One region of the Kocuria sp. CPCC 205260 genome, then DNA from elsewhere that is predicted to be linked to it. Evidence: riboswitches for the same ligand, from Rfam matches in the RefSeq annotation. Region 1 holds a riboswitch; each other region holds the start of a gene.
What was found. A riboswitch is a leader RNA that binds a small molecule or an ion and turns the genes downstream of it on or off. The one in region 1 is predicted to bind thiamine pyrophosphate.
Positions count from the first base shown of each region.

Region 1 (5,844 bases):
CTCTACTTCCACGTCCTGGACGTGCACGACGACGAGGACATCGAGCACTTCCGGGAGTCCGTGCGCAACACCGAGGCTGCCTGGATCCGCATGATGGGCTCTCCGGAGGACTACGCCGCGCTGCGGCGCGAGGACGCCCAGAAGGGCCGTGGACTCAACCCCCGGGCCGTGCTGCGCAGCTGGGCGGGCTACGCCCACAGATCGAAGGCCGAACGACGGGATGAGGAGCAGAGCCGATGAGCACCATCGTCATGGCCGTGTGCCTCGTGATGCTCGCCGGTGGGGCCGCCGGCGTGCTGTACCGACTGGTGAAGGGACCCTCGCTGCTGGACCGCGTGCTCTCCAGCGACGTCCTGCTCTCCGTGGTGGTCGCCGCGATCGCCCTGGAGATGGTCTGGAGCGATCACTCCGACTACATGATGGTCATCGTGACCGTCTCGCTGCTGGGCTTCATCGGCTCGGTGTCTGTGGCGCGGTTCGTCCAGCCCACGCGGCCACGGAAGACGGGCCAGACCGATGAGGGCGCCACCAAGGAGCCGGTCGAGGGCGAGCGGGCCGAGCAGGATCACCGGCCCGCCCCGATGCAGAAGCCCGCCCCGTCCGAGAAGGAGGGACACCGCTGATGGATCCCATGGACCTCGTGCTCGACATCGTCGTGGGCGTGCTGCTGCTCGTGGGCTGCCTCATGTCCCTGACGGCCGGCCTCGGCCTGATCCGGCTGCCGGACGTCCTGTCGCGGATGCACGCGGCCACCAAGCCGCAGGTGCTCGGTCTGCTGTGCATGCTGCTGGCCGTGGTGATCCACTCCCGCGAGTGGACGCTGCTGCCGCTGGCCCTGCTGGGCTGGGCCCTGATGCTGCTCACGGCGCCGGTCTCGGCGCACATGGTGGGGCGCTCGAGCTATCGGACCAAGCACGTGCTCGATGAGACGCTGATCGCCGATGACCTGGCCGCAGCCCTGGACGAGGCCGACACCGCCGAGTCGCAGGGCGGCGCGGACCGCCCGTCGTGATCCGCAACGGCTCGCCGAGCGCGCTAGGGTGAGCACCGAACCTCCGGCGCCGGCTGAGGCGCCGGTTCCGCGATCTCCCGAGTGGCTCACTCGGGGTAGGAGATGACATGAACCCCAAGATCATGGGACTCATCGGCACCGGCGCGTCCGTGCTGGGCGTGCAGGCCGCCACAAAGGGCCTCGACGCCACGTGGAAGAAGGTCACCGGCCGCCAGGTCCCGTCCAAGGGCGACGACCCCCGTGAGGACCGCTGGCTCGACATCGTCCTGTTCGCCGTGGTCAGCGGTGTGCTGACCACGGTCGTGCGGACCCTGGTCAACCGCCAGGTCGCCGAGCAGCGCGAGAAGGCCGAGCTCAAGGCGCAGGAGAAGGCCAAGGGCCGCGGCTGATCTCGACCGGTCCGGGCTGGCCGCTGCGCGCGGCCTGCTGATCGATGGCGAAGGCGCCGGGAGCCGTGTGCTCCCGGCGCCTTCATCCGTTCCGGGTCCGGCTGAGGGTGACCTGCATGTGCTGCGCGTTTGGCGTAGGATCCCAGGCACACGACAGGGGAGCGCCCGAGGGCGCTGAGAGTGCGGTCCGCCGCAGACCCTCGAACCTGCTCCGGCTAGCACCGGCGAAGGAAGTCGAGCATCTCGGAGGTGCTTCTCGCGCGTTCCTGCGGGCGCCCGCCCACGCAGCATCGCGCGAGAAGCGCTTCTCCCCTCCTGATGACAGGGGCGCCGCGGCGTCCCCGGGCCCCCAGGAGGACCACCATGACGCAGCATCGCAGCACCAGTCAGATGAGCAGCGGATCCGGCCTCGATACGCGCTCGGACCGCGACCCCGGAACCTTCGGCTCCCCGCAGCGCAGCGCGCGCTCCCGCCTGAGGTGGCGCGTGCTCGACCTCGTGGTCCTCGCAGTGCTGGCCGCCGCCTGCGGCGTGATCTTCTGGGCCTGGTCCGCTCTGGTCTACCCCCTCTCCCAGGCCGTCACGGTCGGCTATCCCCCGGCGGGCGGCCTGCTGGTCGGCGGATGGCTGATGGCCGGACCGCTGGCCGCCCTCATCATCCGCCGCCCCGGCGCAGCACTGGCCTGCGAGCTGCTGGCGGCGTGCTTCGAGGGGCTGCTGGGCACCCACTTCGGCATGACGGTCGTGCTCTCCGGTCTCATCCAGGGCGCGGCGGCGGAGGCCGTCTTCCTGGCCGCCGGGTACCGCCGCTTCGGCCCGGTCGTGGCCGTGGCCTCGGGCGCTGCCGCCGGAGCGCTCGGGACACTGACCGAGTGCCTGATCTACTACTACGAGTGGCCGATGGCCCACCAGGCGGTCTACGTCGTGCTGGGCACGGTGTCCGGGGCGGTCATCGCCGGTCTTGCCATGTGGGCACTGACGCGCGCTCTGCGCTCCACAGGAGTGCTCTCGGGCCTGGCCTCCGGTCGATGACCGCTCGCACGCACGGAGCCGACAGGGCCGTGCGCGGCGGAGCCGCCGTGTTCGCGCGCGGCTTCGGCTGGCAGCCGGAGGGTCGGAAGACCCCAGCCATCGAGCAGGTGGACCTCGAGATCCCCGCGGGGCAGCGCGTGCTGCTGCTGGGCGCCAGCGGCTCGGGCAAGTCCACGCTGCTGCACGCCCTGGCGGGCGTGCTCCCGGACACCGAGGACGATGCCCCCGGGCCGGGGCCCGACGGCGGTCGCGCAGCGCCCTCCGGAGGCAGCGGCCCGCGCGGCGAACTGCTCGTGGACGGACAGCCCGCAGCCCAGCGCGGCGTCGTCACCGGCCTGCTCCAGCAGGATCCGGAGTCCTCGATCCTGCTGGCCAGGGCCGGCGACGACGTCGCGTTCGGCCCGGAGAACCTGGCCGTGCCCGCCGAGGAGATCTGGGACCAAGCCGATGCCGCCCTGCGGGCCGTGGGGCTGGAGATCTCCCGCAGCCGGGACACCTCGGCGCTGTCCGGCGGGCAGCAGCAGCGCCTCGGCCTGGCCGGCATCACCGCCATGCGCCCGCGCCTGCTGCTGCTCGACGAGCCCACGGCCAACCTGGATCCAGAGGGGGTGGTGACCGTCCGCAGGGCGGTCGAGTCGGTGGTCGAGGACACCGGGGCCACACTGATCGTGGTCGAGCACCGCACCGAGGTCTGGGCGGATCTGGTGGAGCGCGTCGTGGTCCTGGGGCCGCGGGGAGTGCTGGCCGACGGGAGCCCCGAGGACGTCCTCGGCGCCCGAGGGGCCCAGCGCGAGCAGCTGCGCCGCGCCGGCATCTGGCTGCCGGGCCAGCGCGCCGCCGCGGTCGCCCCGGCCCCCGCCCCCGGTGAGCTGCTCCTGCGCGCCGACGGGCTCGAGGTCTCACGCGAGCAGCCCTCGCAGCGCCTGCTCTCCCGCCGCCGTCGCCGCGTGCGCCGCGGTGACGCGGTGCCCGACGGGGCCTGGGCCGGCGCCCCGGCGGCGCAGCCGGTGGACCTGCGCCTGCGCGCCGGCAGCGCGTTCGCGCTGACCGGGCCGAACGGCGCCGGGAAGTCGACGCTGGCCCTGACGCTGGCCGGTCTGCTCGTGCCGAGCGCCGGTATGGTGCGCGCTGCCGGCAGCCTCGCCGGAGGGCTGCCGAACGATCCTTCGGTATGGTCCGGCCCGGAGCTTGTGGAGCGCATCGGCACGGTCTTCCAGGAGCCCGAGCATCAGTTCCTCACCGGCACGGTGCGCGAGGAGCTCGCCGTGGGCCCGCGCCGGGCCGGGGTCCCCGAGGACGAGATCGCCCGCCGCGTGGATGAGCTGCTCGAGCGGCTGCATCTTTCGGCCCACGCCGAGGCCAATCCCTTCACCCTCTCCGGGGGTCAGAAGCGCCGCCTCTCCGTGGGCACGGTGATGGCTGCAGCACCCCAGATCCTCATCCTGGACGAGCCCACCTTCGGGCAGGACGCAGTGACCTGGGCGGCCGTCGTCGAGTTGCTGGCCGAGCAGGTGCGGCAGGGCCGCTGCGTCGTGGTCGTGACCCATGACGATGACCTGGTCCGCGCCTTAGGAGCCGAGGAGATCGCGGTGCGACCCCGGACCCGGCCGACGGAGGAAGCGCGGCCCACGAGCGCGCCCGCTCGGCAGCGGGGCGCCCTGGCTCGCCGCGACGCCCTGGCCAAGCTCGGGGCCGTCGCGGTGCTGAGCCTGGCGCTGCTGCTCTCGGCGGATCCCGTGACCTCCGGACTGATCCTGGCCGTGGAGCTCGTGGGCCTGGCTGCGATCGGCCAGCGGCCCGGTGCTCTGCTGCTGCGGATCTGGCCCCTGCTGGTGGCCGCCCTGCTCTCGGGCTGGGGCACCGCGGTTCTCTCGGATGCCGGCGGGCACCTGTGGGTGAGTGCCGGGCCCCTGCAGCTGACCTCGGGCTCGATCGCCGCCGGGGCCGCGATCGCGCTGCGTGGGCTGGCCCTGGCCCTGCCGGGCGTCATGCTGCTGCTGAGCACCGACCCGACCGATCTGGCCGACAGGCTTGCCCGGACCATGCGGCTGCCGGTGCGGGTCGTGCTGGCCGCGCTCGTGGGGCTGCGCCTGGTCACGGTCATGATCGACCAGTGGCAGGTGCTCGTGACGGCTCGTCGGGCACGCGGCGTCGGCGGCTCCCGAGCCCCCCTGGCGGCGGTGCGGGAGCTGGGCGGGCGCGCGTTCGGGCTGCTCGTGCAGTCCCTGCGGCGGGCCTCGCGGCTGGCCGTGACCATGGAGGTGCGCGGCTTCGGCGGGGTGGTGGACGCCGGCAGCCGCACCTGGGCTCGACCTCTGCGCTTCGGACGGGCCGATGCCCTGCTGCTGGGGGTCGCGGTTGCAGCGGCGGCGGCCGCGCCGGCGGTCTCCGAGCTGCTGGGGACCCACCGCTTCATCTGGCAGTGAGGCCGAGGGCTCAGCCGGTGGGGCCGGGCTGGATGATGGTGGCGGACTCCCACACGGGATCGCGCTGCAGGTAGTCCAGCTCCTGCTGGGCCCACATGTCCCAGTAGGGCTCGAAGCCGCTGTCGCGGTTCAGGGCGCGCTCCCGGCGCTGGGCCTCCGGCAGCTCGACCCACACGGAGACGTCGAGGACCTCTCGCGCCGGTGCGCTGCAGGCTCCCACACCCTCCAGGACCACGATCTCCGCAGCACGGGTCAGCCGCGGTCCGCCCGGCGAGTCGGCCAGCCAGTCCCACGCCGTCCAGTAGGCGTCCCGGCCGTCGCGCAGCGGGGAGAGGATGGACTCCTCGTACATGGCGATGCCCCGATCCAGGCCGTCCCAGCCCGGGTAGAGGTCCTCGAGGTGGAAGACCACGACATCTCGGGTCACGGACAGCACCTGCGCGAGCTGCCCGGCCAGCGAGGTCTTGCCCGCTCCGGAGCGCCCGTCGATCCCGATGAGGTGGGGCCGGTGGATCGGCTCGGTGAGCTGATGCATGAGGGCGATGCCCGAGGGGTTGCGCTCGGCGATCGCGGGGTCCATGTGCAGCTCGACGTCCTGCATGGCTCAGGCCCCTGCCTGTTCGCGGGCGTGCTCGACGATCCCCGGCAGCGCGTCGACGACCATCTCCCACGTGCTCTCGAAGCCCTCGGCCCCGCCGTACCAGGGGTCCGCCACGCCCTGCTCGGACTCGGGCAGATCGGCGGCCTGCGGGTCGAAGGAGCGGTACAGACGCACCCGGTCCTGGGCGCCCTCCGGGGCCATGGCGCGCAGGGCCCGAGCGTGCTCAGGAGTCATGGCCAGCAGGAGGTCGTGGTCCTCGAACCACTGCAGGGTGACCTGGCGGGCGCTGTGCCCGGAGGGATCGAGCCCCTCGCGCTCGAGCACCCGCGCCGCCCGGGGGTCCACGGGGTTGCCGTGCTCCTCGTCCGAGATGCCCCCGGAGTC
Region 1 covers NZ_JAVKPT010000008.1:75,285-81,128, forward strand. Annotated here, with positions in the region: gene RF645_RS11540 (Na+/H+ antiporter subunit E) at 1-240, shown strand, start outside; gene RF645_RS11545 (monovalent cation/H+ antiporter complex subunit F) at 237-623, shown strand; gene mnhG (monovalent cation/H(+) antiporter subunit G) at 623-1,012, shown strand; gene RF645_RS11555 (DUF4235 domain-containing protein) at 1,120-1,401, shown strand; TPP riboswitch at 1,547-1,651, shown strand; gene RF645_RS11560 (ECF transporter S component) at 1,765-2,433, shown strand; gene RF645_RS11565 (ATP-binding cassette domain-containing protein) at 2,430-4,859, shown strand; gene RF645_RS11570 (hypothetical protein) at 4,870-5,460, opposite strand; gene RF645_RS11575 (low molecular weight protein-tyrosine-phosphatase) at 5,464-5,844, opposite strand, start outside.

Region 2 (5,844 bases), on a different contig from region 1:
GGACGGGTACGCCCGCAACTACCTCTTCCCCCGCGGCTTCGCGACCCAGTGGTCCAAGGGCGCCGAGCGCCAGATCGAGTCCATCAAGGCCGCTCGTGCGGCCCGTGAGCTCGCCTCGCTCGAGGACGCGCAGGCCCTGGCGGCCTCGCTGACCTCGGCCACCGTCACGGTCCCGGCCAAGGCCGGCGCCGAGGGCCGTCTGTTCGGCTCGATCAAGGCCGAGCAGGTCGCCGACGCCGTCAAGGCCGCCGGCCTGGGCGAGATCGACAAGCGCAAGGTCGAGATCCGCGAGCAGGTCCGCACCGTCGGCACCTACCAGGCCACCGTGCGCCTGCACGAGGACGTCAACGCGAACATCGAGTTCGAGGTCGTCCCCGCCTGATCCTTCGGGTGAGCCGTCCTGCACGGCACGCCTGACCGACGAGCCGTCGCCCCTTTCCGGGGCGGCGGCTCATCGTCGTTGCCGGGCCTGTCGGGCGCCGGCGGGGGGCGGCTCTGCCCCTGACAGGTCACCGTTCGGCGGATGACGACGACGGCCCTGCGCAGCGACACAGGGCAGGCCCTGATGTGGTCCCTTGCGCGGTGATCTCGCATCTGTTCCCGGCCCTCGGGGCACGGGCGCGGCGCGGATCTGCTGCGGGCGCATGACCCGTCCCCAGGACGGCCGACTTCTGCGCCGACCAGCACCGACGCCGGCGTCGTCTCCCGTGCTACGTTCCCGGCGGCGGCTACGCCGACCCGACCTCGGAATCCGCCAGGGCACAGCAGATCGTGCACGAAGAGGTCGGCGGGGAGGCGAGCCTCGTCGTCCTGGTCCGAGCCCCCGAAGGCTCCCAGGCAGCCGACTCCGCTGACGTGGGGGAGGAGATCGCCGCGGATCTGCGCGAGCACGACGGCATCGTGTCCGTCCATGCCTTCAGCGATCCCGGCATGAGCGACCCGCTGAGCTCTGACGACGGCCGCACGGGCATGGTCGTCGCGCACATCGAGGGCACCTTGGCCGAGCAGACTGAGATCTCCACGGAGCTCGTGGACCAGCTGAGCCAGGAGCGCGGCGACGGCACCGAGGTGCTGGTGGGCGGCTCCGCGCCCATGATCGCCTCGAACAGCCAGCAGGTGATCAAGGACCTGGGGCTGGCCGAGCACATCGCCGTGCCCATCACGCTGGTGCTCCTGCCGGCGGTGCTGGGCGTGGTGACGCTCGTGTTCCAGCACGGCTGGCTCTCCGGGTTCCTGGGCTTCACGCGGGGCCCGCTGGACATGTCCATGCCCGTGCTGCTGTTCTGCATCGCCTTCGGGCTGTCGGTGGGCTTCGAGCTGTTCCTGATCGGGCGCATGAAGGAGTTGTGGGAGCAGACGGGCAGCAACCGCATGGCGGTCGTGGAGGGGCTCGCGCACACCGGGCGCATCAACACACTCGCGGCGCTGGTGCTCTCGGTGTCGTTCGCGGCCTTCGGGACGAGCCAGGTGAGCTTCATGCAGCTGTTCGGCCTGGGTACGGCGTTCGCGATCCTGCTCGATGCGACCCTGGTGCGCGGCGTCCTGGTGCCCGCGTTCATGCGGATCGCCGGGCGGGCCAACTGGTGGGCACCGGCCCCGCTGCGGTGGTTGCACGATCGGATCGGGCTGGCGGAGGCCCCCGAGGATCCGCATACGGGCCCCTTGGCGCAGCGCGAGCCGGAGGAGTTCGGGGATCACATCACGTCGCCGTCGGCCCGACGACGCCGCGGCCGCCATGTGGCCGACACGGCGCCGCGGCACCGGAAGGGACCGTGGTGAGGGTCCCGTCAGTCGGTCCGCGCTCTCAGCGCGGGATGATCTCCGACTGATCCTGAGTCAGGGCCTGATCGAAGAACGCCAGCTCGTGGCGGCAGCCTGCCAGATAGGCCCGCTGTGCTGCCGCACGGCCTGATTCCGAGCTCTGTGCGAGCTCCCGCTCGACGCGCTCCAGGGCTGCAGCGGTTGCAGCCACGAACTCGGGATCGCGGTAGGTCTCCAGCCATGCGGCATACGGGTGATCCGGCTCCACGGTCGGCAGACAGGCTCCGACCTGGGCGTAGAGCCAGAAGCAGGGGAGCACTGCAGCAGCGCCGACAGCTCGGTCCTGTCCCAGGGCGGCGGCCAGCAGGAAGTCCGTGTAGGCCGCGGTGACGGTGCTGGCGGGCTCGTCGGCGGCCTCCGGACGGGCGGCCATCCAGGTGCGGTGCAGCTGGGCCTCCTCCGTGAGGCAGCCGACCGAGGCCTGTGCCCACGCGAGCTGGTCCGGGGCGTGATCGCAGCGTGCGGACAGAGCCGCCAGGGCCCGGGCGTAGCCGGCCAGATACAGGGCGTCCTGGGCGAGGTAGAACGTGAACCGCGCGTCGTCAAGGGTTCCGTCCAGCAGGGCGCGCACGAATCTCGAGTCCTGGATCTCGGCTGCCGTCTGCGCGCCGGCGTCCCACAGCGACTGCGTCCATGGACCGGCCGCTTCGACGGCGGGCTGGGGGGCGATGTTCGAGGTGGAGCTCATCAGGGACATCCCTTCGCCAGTGCGAGCTGGAGCAGGTTCCACGGGTCTGATCTCAGCGCCGGCGGCGCACCCCGTGTCCGCAGCCCAGTGTAGGCGGCAGGATCGGATGCCGACAGGGCGGCAGCCGGTTCCGCTGTGAGAGACGAGACCTGCTCATATGGCACATTCGACATATGAGCAGGTCAGGCGGCCTATGGGTCCTCCGAGAGCTCGGCCAGCCCGTCAGGAGCCGTCGTGGCCCTTGAGAAGGCTCGCGAAGTTCGTGACCGGACCCAGGTCCACGCCGCTGCGACGTGGCGCCCGCGCGGGCTCGGTGGGCAGGAAGCCCTCCACCCCGGCGGACTCGGCCACCAGTGCCGTCGCCATCTCGGAGGCGGCTCGAGCGATCCGCGACTCCAGGCCTCCGGTGTCCCCGGAGCCGAAGTCATCGGTCGCGGCGAACACGCCCGTGGGCAGCACGACCGCCCGCGAGTAGGAGAACAGCGGGCGCAGCGCGTGGTCCAGGACCAGGCTGTGGCGCGGGGTGCCGGCCGTCGCGGCGATGAGCACCGGGAGGTCGATCAGCGCTTCGTCGTCGAGGACGTCGAAGAACATCTTGAACAGCCCCGAGTAGGAGGCCCGGAAGATCGGCGTGACCGCCACCAGCCCATCGGCCTGGGCGACCAGGCGCTTGACCTCGTCGAGCTGCGGATCGGGCAGCCCGCCCGTGGTCATGGCCTGCGCCAGCGGCAGGGCCAGGTCCCGCAGCTCCACGTGGTGGACCTCCAGGGCCTCGCCCCGGGCGCCGACCCGGGACTCGACGGCCTGGGCGATCCGGTCCGCCAGCAGGCGGGTGGACGACGGCGAGGACAGCCCCGCCGAGACGACGACGAGCTGGCGGGTCATCGCTGCTCATCCTCCTTCTGCTCGTCCTGCGGCTGCGCGTTGATGACCTGGCGGTGCTTGGAGTCCGGGCCCTGGGCGCGCAGGGTCTCGTGGGTGGGCGGGTCTGAGGGCACGTGCGCCGGGCGACGTGCCTCGAAGCCCTCGCGCAGGCGCGGGGCGATCTCCCGGCCGAGGATCTCGATCTGCTCCAGGACCACCTCCTCGGGCAGGCCGGCGTGATCCAGCAGGAACATCTGGCGCTGGTAGTCGCCCACCTGATCCGCGTAGCCCAGGTAGTGCTCCACGATCTGATCCGGGGTGCCGACCGTCAGCGGGGTCATCCGCGAGAAGTCCTCGAGCGACGGGCCGTGGCCGTAGACCGGCGCGTTGTCGAAGTACGGGCGGAAGACCCGCTTGGCCTCGGCCTCTGTCTCAGCGGCGAAGATCTGGCCGCCCAGGCCCACGATCGCCTGGTCGGCGGCGCCGTGGCCGTAGTGCTCGAAGCGCTGGCGGTAGAGGTTCACCATCGAGGCGGTGTGCTCGATGTTCCAGAAGATGTGGTTGTGGAAGAAGCCGTCGCCGTAATAGGCGGCCTGCTCCGCGATCTCCGGGGAGCGGATCGAGCCGTGCCACACGAAGGGCGGGGTGTCATCCAGCGGCCACGGGGTGGAGGTGTAGCTGTTGAGCGGGGTGCGGAACTTGCCCTGCCAGTTCACGACCTCCTCGCGCCACAGCTTGCGCAGCAGGTGGTAGTTCTCGATGGCCAGCGGGATGCCCTGGCGGATGTCCTTGCCGAACCAGGGGTAGACCGGACCGGTGTTGCCACGGCCCATGGTGAGATCCACACGACCGCCGGAGAGGTGCTGGAGGAAGGCGTAGTCCTCAGCGATCTTCACGGGGTCGTTCGTGGTGATCAGCGTGGTGGCCGTGGAGAAGCGCAGCCGCTCGGTCTGGGCGGCGATGTAGGCCAGGTGCGTGGTGGGCGAGGACGGCACGAACGGCGGGTTGTGGTGCTCGCCGGTCGCGAAGACGTCCAGACCGACCTCCTCCGCCTTCAGGGCGTACTTGGTCATCGACTGGATGCGCTGAGCTTCGGACGGCGCCTTGCCGGTGGTGGGGTCCGGGGTGACGTCGCCGATGGTGAAGATGCCGAACTGCATGGTGCTCGCTCCTTGGGTGCGCATCGCGATGAGCCGGAGATGTCTGGTCATCGCGTGACGTTTCACGGAACAGTATGCGTCGATGTAGGTGACATGTCAACCATTAGGTCCGCCGTGCTCGAGGGACGGCGGGAACGACGAACGCGCTGTCGTCGTGATGCGCCAGGCCGTGTCCGCGCAGGGCGGCAGCCGGCCTGCGCGGGTCAGTCGATCGGTGCGCAGTCCGGGCGGCGGATGTCGAGCTTGCGGGCGATCCGGGAGGTGATGCGGTCCAGGTCCTCGATGTCCTGTGCATCGAGGGCGTCGAAGAACGACCTGCGCACGGCGCCCAGGTGGCCCGGGGCGGCTGCGGCCAGGGCCTGGCGACCGGCTTCGGTGAGCTGTGCGAGCTGCGCCCGACCGTCGTCCGGGGCGGCTGAGCGGGCGATCAGGCCGCGCTTCTCCATCCGGGTGAGGTGGTGGGACATGCGCGAGCGCTCCCAGTCCAGCAGCCCGGCGAGCTCGGTGATCCGGCAGGAGGAGCTCTCGCTGTCGTTGAGCATGACCAGGACGTCGTAGTCCTGAAGCGACAGGCCGGAATCGGACTGCAGCTGCGAGGACAGGGCGGCGGGGATGCGGCTGCTCACGGCAAGCCAGCGGCGCCAGACGGTCTCCTCATGTGCGGACAGCCAGTCGACGCCGTCGCCGGCGCCGCCCGTGCCAGCTGTCGTCGAGGGGGAGTCCCCGGGCTCGTCGGCGTCTGAGGGGAGGCTGCGGGGTTCGGTGTCGGGTGCCGTCGTCATGCCCCCAGGATAGCGACAAACGTGACGCGTCATCAGTGAGTGGCTGCGGGTTGCCGCTCACTTTCACGTGAGCCGGCATCCAGCAGGTGATGGCACCATGTCCGCCATGTTCCCCAGTTCCCGCAGCGCCCGACGTCAGCCCGCCGCCGCCCGGTCAGGAGCGGGTCGCTTCTCCGCCGCGCCTGCCTCTGCGCAGCGGAAGCGCCGCAAGGGCAAGGCCGAGCCGCGGCTGCTGCCGATCGCCGTCATCCTGTGGATCGTGGGGCTCGCGGCCTTCGTGGCGGGCTTCGGGCTGGGCAACACCGGTTCCGGCGTGGCCATGACCCTCACGTTCTTCGGGGGGCTGATCGTGGCCACGCTGGCGGAGGTGGGGGCGTTCCTCACTGCGCTGGCCAGCACGATCTCCTATCGGCGGCACAGGCCCTGGAATGTGATCGTGATGATCCTCTCGGTGCTGATCAGCCCGGCCACTCTCATGCTGCTGCTGCAGCTGGCCATGGGGTCCTGAGCTCGGTTGCCGAGCCGGGCG
Region 2 covers NZ_JAVKPT010000002.1:289,210-295,053, reverse strand. Annotated here, with positions in the region: gene rplI (50S ribosomal protein L9) at 1-382, shown strand, start outside; partial or broken gene RF645_RS06050 (MMPL family transporter) at 757-1,779, shown strand; gene RF645_RS06045 (hypothetical protein) at 1,805-2,509, opposite strand; TPP riboswitch at 2,501-2,593, opposite strand; gene RF645_RS06040 (FMN reductase) at 2,732-3,394, opposite strand; gene RF645_RS06035 (LLM class flavin-dependent oxidoreductase) at 3,391-4,533, opposite strand; gene RF645_RS06030 (MarR family winged helix-turn-helix transcriptional regulator) at 4,737-5,315, opposite strand; gene RF645_RS06025 (hypothetical protein) at 5,422-5,823, shown strand.
Region 2: linked by a shared signal. The riboswitch ahead of RF645_RS06045 (hypothetical protein) and the one ahead of RF645_RS11560 (ECF transporter S component) in region 1 are both predicted to bind thiamine pyrophosphate.

Region 3 (5,844 bases), on a different contig from region 1:
ACCTCGGAGAACGCTGATTCGCCATCCTCAAAGGTAAGCAGCCTTGTCTGTAATGCAACTTTCTCTTGACTGAGCCGAAATGATTCGCGCTCTTTGAGGACAATGCTCTGGTCATACTCGGCCAACAACGCTTCGTACGCTTGCTCATTCTCCTCAAGTTCAAAGACTTGAGCTTGAAGTCCGGTAATGCGGACCTCAATTTCACTGGCCGCCGCACCCAGTGAGTTTTTAAATTCTATCGCCTCAGCCACTTCCAAGAGCTGCTCATCAGTCACCTCTGAAATTTCCAACCACGACTTAACCAGCTCAATCTGGCCGCGTAGCTTCTCGATTTCACTTCCGCCACCTATTGCATTCGTAGCAGCTGCGCTTTCGGCCTCCATTCGGGGAGCCTTCGTAGACCCACGGTCTAGCCTGAGCCTGCTTAGGAGCTTCTGATCCGAGGCCATCTCCAACAGATGGAGCGCATCCAGAACCTCCTTGGGAATCGGGAGCGCTGAGACCTGCGAACGCGCAGCAACTCCCAAAATTCTAGCAACTCGTCCAGGTCGCTCCTCTACCAACCGTGAGGTTCCTAGAAAGCGGTGACGACTTGCCGATTCCGGTGATTCAAAATCAAGCTTCGGCTCAAACGTTCTAATAGACCACGGGCTGACATTGAAGCCCGATGGGACGATGTCATTAAATTTTCGAGTCGCCTCGGAGTCGAGTATTGCAACCCCTCCCACACCAAATACTTCACGTCCCCACTCTTTCAAGCCCGCCTCAAAGAGTTGTTGAAATTCAGAGTCACCGGTCGACCCCACCAACATGAGTGGTACACGACGACCTTCATCCTTCAGGGATGCTATCAACCCATCGACGTCAGCTACTCCAAGTATTGCAGGCTCGGCTCGCATTCTCCATTGTGCATCAAAAAATGGAAAGCGGCGCATCAGTGACCTGGCGATGCGAGGAACATTTACGTAGGACCGCTTGTCATTACGAATATCGATCCAGACCCAGGGAAGCGTCCCGCCATGCGCCACAATAGATGTAGAATATGTTGGCGTCTCTGGGTCGGCAGGATTCGGCGATTCAATTAGATGCAGCTTGAATATTTCGCGATCGGCGCCTGCTCTCTGCGTCTCCGCAACAAATCGACCATCGTCGGATTCGCTCTTTTCATCCTGCCTTACACTGACACCAAGGTTTTTGACATTGATCCAATCCTGGATTTCGTGCAGGACTTCTCCAAAATCAACCCCTCGGCCCGCCGCCAAAAATGTCCGGTAAGAATCACCAGCCCAGGTGACCTCATTTCTTGCAGTCGAGCCTCTACCGCGAGACACAAAATGACCCCCGACTGGGGCATCCACTCGCGGACTTTGCCCGCGTACAAGTTTGGAAATATCCGAGGGCTTCGGCACAGCTGACTCCGGCCCCGCTTCCAGGGCGGCGGACTTAGCGGAAGCAGTGGAAGGCGAAGGCAGGACTCGATTCGAAGCTTGATTGATTCCCTTACTGGTACTAGCGGCTTCCTCAACTTTCGAGACAGAGCGTGGACCAGTTTGCTCATTTCGCGGATTGTTCCGCTCATACCGTGTAGTGCGGCCTCCAAAGCTCTCCGCTTCGGCAGACCCGAAGGCGCCTTCCCCAGGCGCCCGATTACTGTTAACGTCTAGAGTCGAACTCCTCCGCCTCGTTGCATCGTTTTTTTGAACTACACGTTCGGATGCATTATGCGCATATGGATTCATCGCGAAATTCTTGACGGCCCGCAGTCCCAGGGCGCTGTAATTGGCCTTATTCGCGCGAGCAAGTAGCCGAAATGATTCTTTTTTTAGTATATCGATTTCGTTTCGCGATAACCCCCACTTTTCAGCCTTGCTGATTTGCCTGCGAATCCTACTAAGTTCAATATCAATTTCATATATTTCTTCGTGCACTTCAGCTCCTCAGAAAAACTACCCGCATTCGACCTTGTTCCATGGTTAGCCTACACGCGACACGCGCGAGAATACATATCCATGGGAGTCATTCTTCAAATTCTCGCTCGATGCGAGCCAACCACAGATTCGCTTCCTGTGCGTCCAGGTGGGATACTGGCGCTGTGCGGGCGGTGCATGCCGACCCGTCACGGGAAGGTTGTCCGAGCGGCCGAAGGAGACGGTCTTGAAAACCGTTGTGCAGCGACCCTGCACCAAGGGTTCGAATCCCTTACCTTCCGCGCAGAGCAGCTGAGAGCCCCGACCCCCGCGGTCGGGGCTCTCGCCGCATCACCTGCGGTAGTTTCATCGCCATGGACCAGACGCCGCCCGCCCCCGCCGACAGCCGCTCCCGACGCCACGAGGTGACGCTGCGGTTCCTGGCAGCGCCCACCGATGAGGGGCATTCCGGGACCGTCGACGCCGGCCGGGTCCTGGAGTGGGTGGACAAGGCCGCCTTCGCCGCGGCAGCCGCCTGGTCGGGCTCCTACTGCGTGACCGCCTACGTGGGCAACATCCACTTCGAGTACCCCGTGCAGGTCGGCGAGATGGTCGAGGTGACCGGCACGGTGCTGACCACGGGCCGGTCCTCCATGCACATCAACACCGTGGTGCGCTCGGGCGATCCCAAGACGGGCGAGCTCGAGCAGCGGGCCCGGTGCCTGACGATCTTCGTGGCCGTCGACGGCAGCGGGAAGTCCACGCCCGTGCCGAGCTTCGAGCCGCGGGGCCTGGAGCAGGAGCTGGCCCGTGACTACGCGCTCTCGCGCATCCCGATCCGCGAGGAGATCACCGCCGAGATCGCCCGCCAGGACTTCAGCGCGGAGGGCACCGGCGAGCGCGAGGTCCTGCGCTTCCTGGCCGCCCCCACCGATGTGAACTGGGGCGGCAAGGTCCACGGCGGCATCGTCATGGAATGGATCGACGAGGCCGCATATCTCTGTGCGACCCGCTACTGCGGCCGGGACACCGTGGCCGTGTTCTCCGGCGGCATCCGCTTCATGCGCCCCCTGCACATCGGGGATCTGGTCGAGGTCGACGCCCGCCTGATCTACACCGGGACCAAGGGCATGCACATCGCCGTGGAGGTCCGCTCCGGGGATCCGAAGTCCCGCGAGCTGGAGGTCACCACCAACTGCCTGACAGTCATGGTGGCCCGCGACGAGGAGGGCACCTCCGTGCCCGTCCCCGCCTGGGAGCCGGTGACCGAGGCGGATAAGCGGCTGTGGCAGCACGCACGCACGCTGCTCGAGATCCGCAGCCGCGCCCAGGGCAATCGGCTGCCGAATCACCTGCTGGAGGAGTCCGGCGAGTCGACGACGTCCGCCTGAGGCCACGCGGCGCCGGGAGGCTCAGCGCCGCGGCACGACCAGCCGCACGGTCCCGGAGACCAAGCTCTCGAGCGGGCCGGGGCCTTCCCCGCCGGCCCGCCACAGCGCGGCGAGCCCCAGCAGCAGGAGCACCTGCAGCACGTACAGGTCGGTCAGCTCGGACAGGATCACGTGCAGCGTGTACATGCTCAGCGGCATGGAGCCGGCCGCGAGCACGGGCATCAGCAGGCGGGTGCGCTCCCCTATCGCCAGGCAGATCAGAACGCACACGGCGATGACCGCCGCCGCGATGCCCGAGGTGAAGACCAGGTCGAAGGTCGTCGACGAGTGCGGACCGACCGTGACCAGCCACCACCACGTGGTCGTGGGCGTGGTCCCGTGGCTGCCGATGGTCTGCGCGGCATACGGCGAGCCCCAGGCCAGCGGCGACAGACCGGAGCCGGCGCGCTCGAGGGCCTCGTGCCCGCCTGCGGACAGCAGCAGCTGCGAGCTCACCCAGGCCGCGACGGCCAGCAGGGCGCCGACGGCCCCTGCCCAGGCGGCCGTGGCGGCGCTGCGCCAGTCGAGCCGGGCCAGGAGCAGCCCCACGAGGAGGTAGCCCATCCACTGCAGCACCGGGTAGTAGCCGGTGAGCAGCACGCCGATGACCAGCTCACCCGGCTGAGCCAGGTGGGAGAGCTCGGGCGCTTCGGCGGCGCGCTGGAGGCCGAGCCCGCCGCGGATCAGGTGGGAGGCCACCGGTGAGACCACCAGCCAGAACACGGTCGTGGCCGCCAGACACCGGGTCGGAAGCCGCAGAACCAGCGGGGCGAGCAGGAACAGTACGCCGTAGTTCACCAGGACCACCGCGATCGAGCTCGACAGCGATCCCAGCACGAGTCCGAGGATCGCGATCAGCACGCCGCGCACCGCCAGTGAGGCAGCCGCGTCGCGCCAGCGCCCATAGCGCCGCGTGGACAGCTCGACGGAGAACCCGGCCAGCACCGCGAACAGGGCTGCCGCCTTGCCCGCGATCAGCCCGACGGGCTGCGGATCACCAGCCGCATCCACCAGGTCCATCGTGTGGGTGGCCATCATCCCGAGCAGGGCGACGGCCCGCGCCAGATCGATGCCGAGCATGCGGGCCCCCGGGTCCGGGCGCGTCGGGGGGCTCGAGGGCTCGGAGGCGATGAGGGGCACGCCCTCACTGTGCCTCACATGCTCGGGCCTCGGCCACGCGAGCCCGTCGCACCGCTAGGATCGACGGTGCGGCGCGCAGGTCGTGGGACCTGCACCGCTGAATGACCCCACACGGGAGCCCGGGCACGGGCTGAGAGGAAGCTGACGCGGCTTCGACCGTCGAACCTGCTCCGGTTCATACCGGCGAAGGAAGTGAGAGCTCGATGCCTTCTGCACCCCTGTCCGCCCCCGCGACCGCATCCTCCGACGGGCGCCCTCCCGCACCGACCCGCCGCGCGATCCGCGGCGGGATCATGGGCAACTACGTCGACCAGTTCGACATCTTCCTGCCCGTGATCGCCCTGGCTCCGGTGTCGGCGCAGCTGTTCGGCGATCATGACATCGTGCGCAATGCTGGCCTGATCTTCGTGGCCACCCTGCTGGGCCGCCCGCTCGGGGCCATGATCTTCGGCCCGATCGCCGACCGCGCGGGCCGGGTGCTCATCACCCAGGTCGCCCTCGCCGGCATCTGCCTCACGACCCTGCTGATCGCCCTGGTCCCCGGGCACGAGGTGCTCGGCGCGGGCACGTTCCTGGCGGTGCTGGCGCTGCGCCTCCTGGGCGGGATCTTCCTGGGCGGGGAGTACACCTCGGCGATCCCGCTGGCCATGGAGTGGGCGCGCCCGCGCTCACGCGGTCGTCTCAGCGGGATGATCATGGCGATGTCGCCGCTGGCCAACGCCAGCATCGCCGCCGTCACCTTCCTCCTCCTGCTGCTGCTGGACGACAGCGAGTACGCCGCCTGGGGCTGGCGGCTGCCGTTCCTGCTCGGCGCCGCCCTGGCCGCTGCCATGCTGATCTACTACCGCCACATGGTCGAGGAGGCTCCGCAGCGTCGTCGCCCGGCCCGTTCCGCACACCCGCTGGCGCAGCTCGTCAGGGGCAGCAGCCGCCGGTCGCTGCGGCAGGTCCTCGTGCTGATGACCGGGCTGTGGCTGCTCACCTACATGGCAGTGCCCACCCTGACCGCCCAGCTCTCGCGCAGGCCGCAGCTCGAGCCGCAGACCGTCTCCCTCGTCATGCTGGGCGCGACGGCCGTGTCCGCGCTGGCCATGGCCGGGGCGGGTGCGCTGTCCAGTCGGATCGGGCGGCGCCGGTTCTTCGTGGGCTTCGGTCTGCTCTGCGCAGCGGTCTCTCCCGTCATCCTCCTGGCGCTGCTGTCCGGGGCCCTCGGAGCCGGCATCGGCACGGTGCTGCTGCTGGCAGCCGCGCTGCAGGTCACGACGGTGACCGGCTACGGGCCGGTGGGCGCCTATCTGACGGAGCGCTTCCCCGACGAGATCCGGGCCAGCGGATACGGGGTGGCCTACAGCATCTCGATCGTGCTG
Region 3 covers NZ_JAVKPT010000010.1:30,198-36,041, reverse strand. Annotated here, with positions in the region: gene RF645_RS12280 (hypothetical protein) at 1-1,358, opposite strand, end outside; tRNA gene RF645_RS12275 (tRNA-Ser) at 2,122-2,209, shown strand; gene RF645_RS12270 (acyl-CoA thioesterase) at 2,282-3,298, shown strand; gene RF645_RS12265 (heparan-alpha-glucosaminide N-acetyltransferase domain-containing protein) at 3,320-4,477, opposite strand; TPP riboswitch at 4,579-4,686, shown strand; gene RF645_RS12260 (MFS transporter) at 4,681-5,844, shown strand, end outside.
Region 3: linked by a shared signal. The riboswitch ahead of RF645_RS12260 (MFS transporter) and the one ahead of RF645_RS11560 (ECF transporter S component) in region 1 are both predicted to bind thiamine pyrophosphate.